One region of the Lentibacillus sp. L22 genome, then DNA from elsewhere that is predicted to be linked to it. Evidence: a T-box and tRNA genes for the amino acid it is inferred to sense, from the RefSeq annotation. Region 1 holds a T-box; the other holds one or more tRNA genes.
What was found. The T-box of region 1 lies ahead of serS (serine--tRNA ligase). A T-box ahead of a tRNA ligase gene usually reads a tRNA of that ligase, here a tRNA-Ser.
Positions count from the first base shown of each region.

Region 2: it encodes a tRNA-Ser, which carries the amino acid that the T-box ahead of serS (serine--tRNA ligase) is inferred to sense. The anticodon was not compared.

Region 1 is NZ_JBFNXI010000005.1:63,761-68,188, reverse strand. Features, by position in the region: gene ABRT01_RS04070 (serine hydrolase) at 1-149, shown strand, start outside; gene pdxS (pyridoxal 5'-phosphate synthase lyase subunit PdxS) at 210-1,094, shown strand; gene pdxT (pyridoxal 5'-phosphate synthase glutaminase subunit PdxT) at 1,110-1,715, shown strand; T-box leader at 1,862-2,071, shown strand; gene serS (serine--tRNA ligase) at 2,143-3,417, shown strand; gene ABRT01_RS04050 (MATE family efflux transporter) at 3,522-4,428, opposite strand, start outside.
Region 2 is NZ_JBFNXI010000009.1:2,599-7,026, forward strand. Features, by position in the region: gene ABRT01_RS06270 (MFS transporter) at 1-911, opposite strand, end outside; gene ABRT01_RS06275 (superoxide dismutase) at 1,076-1,687, opposite strand; gene ABRT01_RS06280 (hypothetical protein) at 1,893-2,144, shown strand; tRNA gene ABRT01_RS06285 (tRNA-Phe) at 2,214-2,289, opposite strand; tRNA gene ABRT01_RS06290 (tRNA-Ser) at 2,339-2,431, opposite strand; tRNA gene ABRT01_RS06295 (tRNA-Ile) at 2,443-2,519, opposite strand; tRNA gene ABRT01_RS06300 (tRNA-Met) at 2,671-2,747, opposite strand; tRNA gene ABRT01_RS06305 (tRNA-Asn) at 2,753-2,827, opposite strand; gene ABRT01_RS06310 (Na/Pi cotransporter family protein) at 3,043-4,428, opposite strand, start outside.

The sequences.
Region 1 (4,428 bases):
CTGATACAGCTGGTTCTGATCAGGTTGATATTGTCGCAACGGAAACAGTTGATAAAAAGAATTGGTTTATGCTTATGCTTGGTTCCATCGGCGGTTTTTTCAGTAATCTATTTTCATCACTCGTTGATATGGTTAAAGGATGGTTTTAGTATAAAGGATTTCGTATTATAATAGAGTAGATAGAAAAATGACAAGAGGGGGAATTCTAAATGGCAAACACTGGTACAGATCGTGTTAAACGCGGAATGGCGGAAATGCAAAAAGGTGGCGTTATCATGGATGTGGTGAACGCTGAGCAGGCTAAAATAGCTGAACAAGCAGGGGCAGTTGCTGTTATGGCGTTAGAACGTGTTCCATCCGATATTCGTGCTGCAGGAGGTGTTGCCCGGATGGCTGACCCAACAGTCACCGAGGAAGTTTTGCGCGCGGTATCCATTCCGGTAATGGCGAAAGCACGAATTGGTCATATTGTTGAGGCCCGCGTATTGGAAGCGATGGGTGTAGACTATATTGATGAAAGTGAAGTGTTAACACCAGCTGATGAAGTTTATCATTTAAAAAAATCAGATTTCACCGTGCCATTTGTTTGTGGTTGCCGTAATTTAGGCGAGGCAGCGCGTCGAATTGGTGAGGGTGCATCCATGTTACGGACAAAAGGGGAACCGGGAACAGGAAATATCGTCGAAGCAGTTCGTCATATGCGCCAGGTGCAATCAGAAATCCGTAAGCTTACGGCAATGTCAGCGGATGAGGTCATGACTTATGCCAAAGAAATCGGCGCACCATATGAACTTCTATTACAAATTCGTGAAGAAGGCCGACTTCCAGTTGTTAACTTTGCTGCAGGTGGGGTTGCGACACCGAGTGATGCGGCATTAATGATGGAACTAGGAGCAGACGGTGTATTTGTTGGTTCCGGTATCTTTAAATCAGATAATCCAGAACGGTTTGCCAAAGCAATCGTGGAAGCAACCACCCATTATCAAGACTATGGATTAATTGCTGAGCTATCCAAAGGACTTGGTACAGCAATGAAGGGAATTGAAATGAGTACACTTGCAGCTGGCGACCGTATGCAGGATCGCAGTGAATAGAAGGAAGGAATACCGATGATAATAGGTGTACTGGCATTACAGGGTGCTGTACGTGAGCATATTCGTTCCATTGAAGCAACCGGGGCAAAAGCTGTAGAAATAAAGCATAAAGGGCAGCTGGAAGAAATTGATGGGTTGATCCTGCCTGGCGGTGAAAGTACGACAATGCGCAGGCTGATTGATAGCTATGGTTTTTTTACCGCGATCCAGGAATTTGGTGCAAAGGGAAAACCGATTTTTGGTACTTGTGCCGGACTGATCCTAATGGCAAATGAAATCTCCGGGCAAGAGGCTCATTTAGGATTAATGAATATGAAGGTAGCCAGAAATGCATTCGGACGTCAGGTGGCCAGCTTTGAAGTCCAATTGCCGATTAGCCATGTTGCCGAGGACTTCAATGCCGTTTTTATCCGTGCGCCATACATATTGGAAGTTGGCGATGGTGTTGAAGTGCTGGCAACGTATGACGATAAAATCGTTGCAGCCAAACAAGAGCATTATATTTGTACTGCATTTCACCCAGAATTAACCGATGATAACCGGTTTATGGAATATTTTGCTCAAATAGTGGAAGACTCAGAACAAAGGCGTAAGCGCCCGGTTAGCGGCGTACAAACCTGAAGTTTGCTAGCCGCTGGGCGCTGGAGCCGGACGGGGCCTATTCTGGCATAAGCTGAATGTAGGCTGGATTTTTATACTTTCTTAGCTTTTTAAAAACACTTGCTTCATAAGGGCAAGTTAGCTATCATATTAGGTAATAAAGGATTATAAAAGTAATGATAGGAATAGTAACAGTATCATTTGTTAACAGAGAGTCGATGGCTGGTGTGAATCGATGCAAACATACTGCGAATCCATCCTTGAACTGGTTTGCTGAATTAAGTAGGTAAACCCGGTTAAATCACCGTTATGATTGGAGCCGGAAGATGTTATCTTCAACAAGGGTGGTAACGCGGGAAAAAACTCTCGTCCCTATTTTATTAGGGACGGGAGTTTTTTAATGAGAAAGTTGCTGGAACTAAACAGATTGAAATAGGAGGAAAAGGAAATGCTTGATATGAAGTATTTACGCAATAACTTTGATGAGGTAAAAGGAAAACTTGCCCATCGGGGTGAGGATTTATCGGAACTGGAGAAATTCGGTGAACTTGATACAAGACGTCGCCAATTAATTGCCGAAACGGAACAATTAAAAGCAAAACGTAATGAAGCTTCCCAACAGATATCTGCTTTGAAAAAAGAAAAAAAAGATGCCGATGCTGTCATTCAAGAGATGCGTCGGGTTGGTGAGCAAATTAAAGCCTTCGATACAGAGCTAAAGGAAATTGAAGAAAAACTATCACACATGATGCTTTCTATCCCTAATATCCCTCATGAAAGTGTACCGGTTGGTGAAGATGAGGATGATAATGTGCAAGTTCGTCAATGGGGAGACCTCCCAACATTCGCATTTGACGCAAAACCACATTGGGATATCGCTACTGATCTTAATATTCTTGATTTCGAACGGGCTGGAAAGGTAACGGGTAGCAGATTTGTTTACTATAAAGGCTTGGGTGCACGCTTGGAACGGGCCCTGCTTAACTTCATGATGGATTTGCATGCCGATGAACATGGTTATGAGGAAATGTTGCCACCGTATATGGTTAATCGTACAAGTATGACGGGAACCGGGCAATTGCCGAAGTTTGAAGAAGATGCATTCCAAATATCAGACTGGGATTATTTCCTGATTCCGACCGCAGAAGTACCAGTAACCAATTATTATCGTGGAGAAATTTTAAAGGAAAACGATCTGCCAAAAAAATACGTTGCTTTTAGTGCCTGTTTTCGTTCTGAAGCAGGTTCTGCCGGTCGCGATACACGCGGTCTGATTCGCCAGCATCAATTTAATAAAGTGGAACTTGTGCATTTTACCAAACCAGAGGATTCATATGAGACATTGGAAGCATTAACTGGTCACGCTGAAAAAGTGTTGCAGTTATTGAAATTGCCGTACCGGGTGATGAGCATGTGTACCGGTGATCTTGGTTTCACAGCTGCAAAAAAATACGATCTTGAGGTGTGGATTCCAAACCAGGAAACATACCGGGAAATATCATCGTGTTCTAACTTTGAGGATTTCCAAGCAAGACGTGCGGGTATCCGCTTCCGTCGTGAGGAGAATGGAAAACCGGAATTTGTCCACACCTTAAATGGGTCTGGATTGGCACTGGGCCGAACCGTTGCAGCCATCCTGGAAAATTATCAGCAGGAAGATGGCTCTGTTGCAGTTCCGGAAGTATTGCAGCCTTACATGGGTGGAAAAGAATATATAAAGTGAATCATTCAGTGATGTTTCCGATGAACACCCCATTCATGCGTTGTTAAAGTAGAAACATGAAGCCCCCCGGAGTTTCCACATTCTGGGGGTTTCCTATTATATCGTTAATACCCAGGTGATTGCGTTCTTTTTCCCATAACGCCACCCCTGGAAAAGAATATTAGGGTAATGGCAACTAATCCTTCCGCTACTGGCAGGGCTAGCCAAACTCCAGTTGTACCAAACCAAAGTGGCAAGATGTAGAGTGCTCCAATCAATAAAATAAACCCGCGGAACAGTGTAATGCCGATCGCTGGTCGTACATAACCGATTGACTGGTAATAGGTCATATAAATAAAATTGGTGCCCATAAACAAATAGCCAAGGAAAAATAGTTTTATCCCCTTAGTTGCAAGTTTAGCAGTTGCTTCATCAGTTACTCCAAAAATTGCTACTAATACGTCTGCCCCAACATAGCCGATCGCCAAGAAGATGAGACCAAGAATAAGCCCGGTAATTTCCGATATTTTAACGGTTTGCTTGATGGACGCATCCTGCTTTGCCCCATGGTAATAACTAATCATCGGCTGAATAGACTGCCCGATACCGATAAAGGCCAAAAACATAAAGGTATGCAAATAATTAATCACAGAAAACGCAGCAAGGCCTGTTGTACCAGCATAATGGGCAATTGCAATATTATAACCCATCACAAAAATTCCCGTTCCTGCTTCGGAAAGAAAACTAGGCACACCGATCGTGCTAATTCGTTTCAAAGCGGTTTTATCCCAATGCAGGCGAGTAAACTTTAAAGCTGTTCCCTTTTTGAAAAAGTGGAACAGATAAATAATCAGACCAATTAACGTAGCAATCACGGTTGCCAGTGCTGCCCCGGTTACCTCAAGCTTCAAAATAAAGACCATCCAATAATCGAGGACAATGTTAAGTAAGGCGGAGACAACCAGACCGATCATGGCGAGTTGTGGATCACCGTCATTACGTACAAAAATACTGAAAAAATTTTCCCATGCC
Region 2 (4,428 bases), on a different contig from region 1:
TAGCTGATATGGAATAAAATAATATAAATGGAGAAATAAAGGATGGCTCCACCAAGCAGAATTGCTTTTTTTCGTAACGATGGTTTAATTAATTTGGTCGCCATAAAGTAAAAAACAAAGGACAGGGCTGACAATGTTAAATTGAACATCCCGAGAGCCAGTTCACTATTTGTCACGATAAAGACCCAAATGGAGATAACAAAAGCAAAAATACCTTCACGCAGTCCTTGAAAAACATGGGCATATAAAATTTTTCCCCAGTTTTTGTTCTGCGTCCGCTCAGCCAGGATCCGTTTAAAATGAAAGTTTCCTTCCGCCTTTCTGCGATTCAGGAAAAAACTGCAGGTTACGGCACAAATAAATAAAATAAAGGATATTGAAAAAATGGTAGTATATCCAACGTTATCGGTCATTCTGGCGATGATGAATCCCGCCAGTGCCGGTCCAACCATACCAGCAAATGATTGCATGACACCAAGAAAACCGTTAAAGAAGTCCCGCGTTTCCGGTTCTGTTATCTCGAACGTCAACACATTGTATGCGAGCCAATAAAATCCATACCCAATTCCAAGCAGACTGCCCAGCAAAAAATTAAAAGTTGATGCCTTTTCAGCAATGATTAAAACAGTCAAAAAAAATAGAGATAAAAAAATTACCCCTAGTCTTAACACGATAACACGATCAATCTTCTTGGCTATTCTTCCAGCGATAATAAACATAACCGCTTGAAATACATAAATGCCAAGGTTGTAAATAGCGATGGTCATGTAATCCCCCGACTGCTTCCATAAATAAATATTTACAAATGTATTGGAAAGAAATATTCCCAGCGAATAAAGCCCTCCAATTATTAACAAAAAAATTAAATCACGATTTACTTCTACTCCTGTTATTTTCTCCAAACTTTTCATGGTTTTAAGCTCTCCTTTTGTATATCCAATAGTGTGAGCAAATCAAGATGAGATATGCAAAAGGAATAAGAAATGCAACCAATAAAAGTTTTTAGAAAAATCCGTTGGCGAGTTTTTTATCATTTAAAAAACACGGGAAAATCTCCCGCGTTTTTTCTGGCATTTTATTTGGCTTCGTTATAGTTTTTTTCAACTTGATCCCAGTTTACTACATTCCAAAATGCTGAAATATATTCCGGGCGTCTGTTTTGATATTTAAGATAGTATGCATGCTCCCAAACATCAAGTCCAAGAATTGGTGTTACACCATCCATCAATGGAGTATCCTGATTTGGGGTACTGGTAATTTCAAGGTCGCCGTTTTTAACAACAAGCCATGCCCAACCAGATCCGAAACGTCCAGCAGCAGCATCAGCAAATGCTTCTTTAAATTTGTCAAAGCTGCCAAATTTAGCATTTATTTTCTCTGCAAGTTCACCTGAAGGCTCTCCACCGCCATTTGGAGAAAGTACTTTCCAGAAAAGACTATGGTTGGCATGTCCACCGCCATTATTACGGACAGCAGTACGGATATCCTCTGGCACTGCATCAAGGTTGCCCAACAGATCTTCAAGCGATTTATCTTGAAGATCTTCATGTCCTTCAAGTGCTCCATTTAATTTGGTAACATAAGTATTGTGATGCTTCGTATGGTGGATGTTCATTGTTTCCTTGTCAATTGTTGGTTCTAAAGCATCGTATGCATAAGGTAATTCTGGTAATTCAAATTTTGCCATTGCTTAACGTCCTCCTTTATGATGGTTAAAAAGGGAGCTTATGTCCAACCCTTTTGCTATAAGATTATCAGAGCATTATAACACTTGCAAATGAAACGATTTATTTCAACAGAATGATGCTCCAATATTTATTTACCCGGTTTAAAAAGAATGAAACATCTTGTTAAACCGCAAATCTTTGGATCATCACCCAGTATGTTCTATAATGGGAAAACTAGATAATTATTTTAAAAGGAGTATTGATATGTTCATCAAAAATGCGGGTACACTTAGTCAAAAATATTTTTGTTCTTATTTCAAGCTAACCATGAATACCCAACATTGCACAGTAGAGGAAGCAAAAGACATTATTTTCAATCGTTTTTTTGAGGGGAATGTTAACAAATTGGGAAAGAAATCTTTCCAAAATTTTAAAGCTGCGTATGATCAGATGAAAGCAGATAAGTGGTCTAGTTGACTATTAGCCAACAATTATTCTGTATAAAAGCCTATTTGCAATAAAAAAACAAGCGACTGCTTGTCAAAATGGTGGCTCGGGACGGAATCGAACCGCCGACACAAGGATTTTCAGTCCTTTGCTCTACCGACTGAGCTACCGAGCCATATTCAATTTTCGACATCTGATCTTTAACTTCTGGCATCTATTATGTATGGAGGAGGTAGAGGGATTCGAACCCCCGCGCGGTTTGACCCGCCTGTCGGTTTTCAAGACCGATCCCTTCAGCCAGACTTGGGTATACCTCCGTATGTCTAAATGGTGGACCCTGCAGGATTCGAACCTGCGACCGATCGGTTATGAGCCGATAGCTCTAACCAGCTGAGCTAAGGGTCCTTTTTTCCAGTTGATAACTAATTAAATTTTGTATTCGATCATTATTCTCGTACATTTTATCAGAATGATTACTACTATATATTAAGCCATGTACGTAAAATATCAATTTAATACATTAACCACACCAGAAGCATGATGTAACATATTAAGATGGTAGCGGCGGAGGGGATCGAACCCCCGACCTTACGGGTATGAACCGTACGCTCTCGCCAGCTGAGCTACACCGCCATCATTGGCTCCACAGGTAGGATTCGAACCTACGACCGATCGGTTAACAGCCGATAGCTCTACCACTGAGCTACTGTGGAATAATTATCATTTCACTAGCTCATCATTAATCAGCGACGAATAATATCTTACCATTTGCAACAAGAAATGTCAATTAAAATGTTATATGTATAAAAATTGTTAGATCGTGTTGTTTGTTACAACAACAATAAATACTATAGCATGTTCATTCGCGGTTTTCAATAATAAATTTTAAAATGTTATCAGCTCTACCCAGTAAAGCCGATAACATTATCTATTTACCACCAAGAACTTCTTCTGCGATATTCACTGCATGGTCCCCAATCCGCTCCAAATTGCTAATCATATCAACAAATACGATCCCGGCAGATCCAGTGCATTGTCCCTTATTCATTCGAACAATATGTTGTTTACGAAGGCGGCGTTCCATGTTATCAATTTCGTCCTCTTTATCAACAACCATTAACGCCTTTTCTCGACTCACTTGATCCAGTGCACTTATTGACTGCTTAACCGTATGTATCGTTAATGTAAACATCTGATTCAAGTCTGTTTGTGCCTCTTCGGTCAAATCAACCTTATTGGCAATTTTATAATCAATCAGTTCAATAATATTTTCGAAATGGTCGCCGATTCGCTCTATATCTCGAACTAAATCCATTAATGCGGTATGCCGGGCGCTTTCCAATTCCGATAATGAACCTGACGCTATCGTAACCAGGTAATCCGTTATCTTCTGATCCAGATTATTAAGTGCACCTTCCAATTGTCTTGCCAAATCGGAATGTTTTTGTTGGCGGGTAAACAAATATTGATTCGTCTCTTCCAGCCCCATACATGCATATTCACCCATACGAATGATTTCAGCCTTTGCCTGATCCAACGCAACTGCTGATGATTGCTGGATAAAAATTGGATCCAGATGTTGTGGTTTATACTCAATAGTTACATCTTCACCAGGGATTATTTTTGTCACCAACCAGGCTAGTCCAGCGATAAATGGAAACTGAATCAATGTATTGGCGATATTAAAACTGCCATGCGCAAACGCTAATGTCATTTCCGGATTCAAATCGAATTGATCCTGTAATAATTCAACAAACTTCGTGAAAAGCGGTAAAAAAGTTAAAAAAATCGCAGCTCCAATCAAGTTAAAGATAACGTGGATAAATGCGGCTCTTCTTGCAGCTACACTCGCCCCAAGTGATGCTAAAACCGCCGTGATTGTCGTACCTACATTATCCCCAAATAAAACAGGTAAAGCAGCATGTAAATCGATCGCTCCTTCAGCAAATAACCCTTGCAAAATACCGATGGTGGCACTTGAGCTTTGCACGATTACCGTGAATAGTGTTCCCACCAATAAACCGAGGATCCGATTTTCGCTCATGTTTAGCGTAAGCTGATGAAATGCCTCCAAATTACTTAACGGTGCCATCCCATTTCCCATCAGAGTCAGCCCGAAAAATAGTGCTCCAAAGCCAAATATAGCCTGTCCGATTGCCGTGACCTTTTGATTGGAAAAGAAGAAAATCAAGAAACATCCAATTGCAAGAATAGGTAAAGCATAGTCTCCCAGTTCAATTCCGATAATAAATGCAGTTACGGTTGTACCAATATTCGCCCCCATGATAACACCAATAGCCTGTCTCAATGTCAT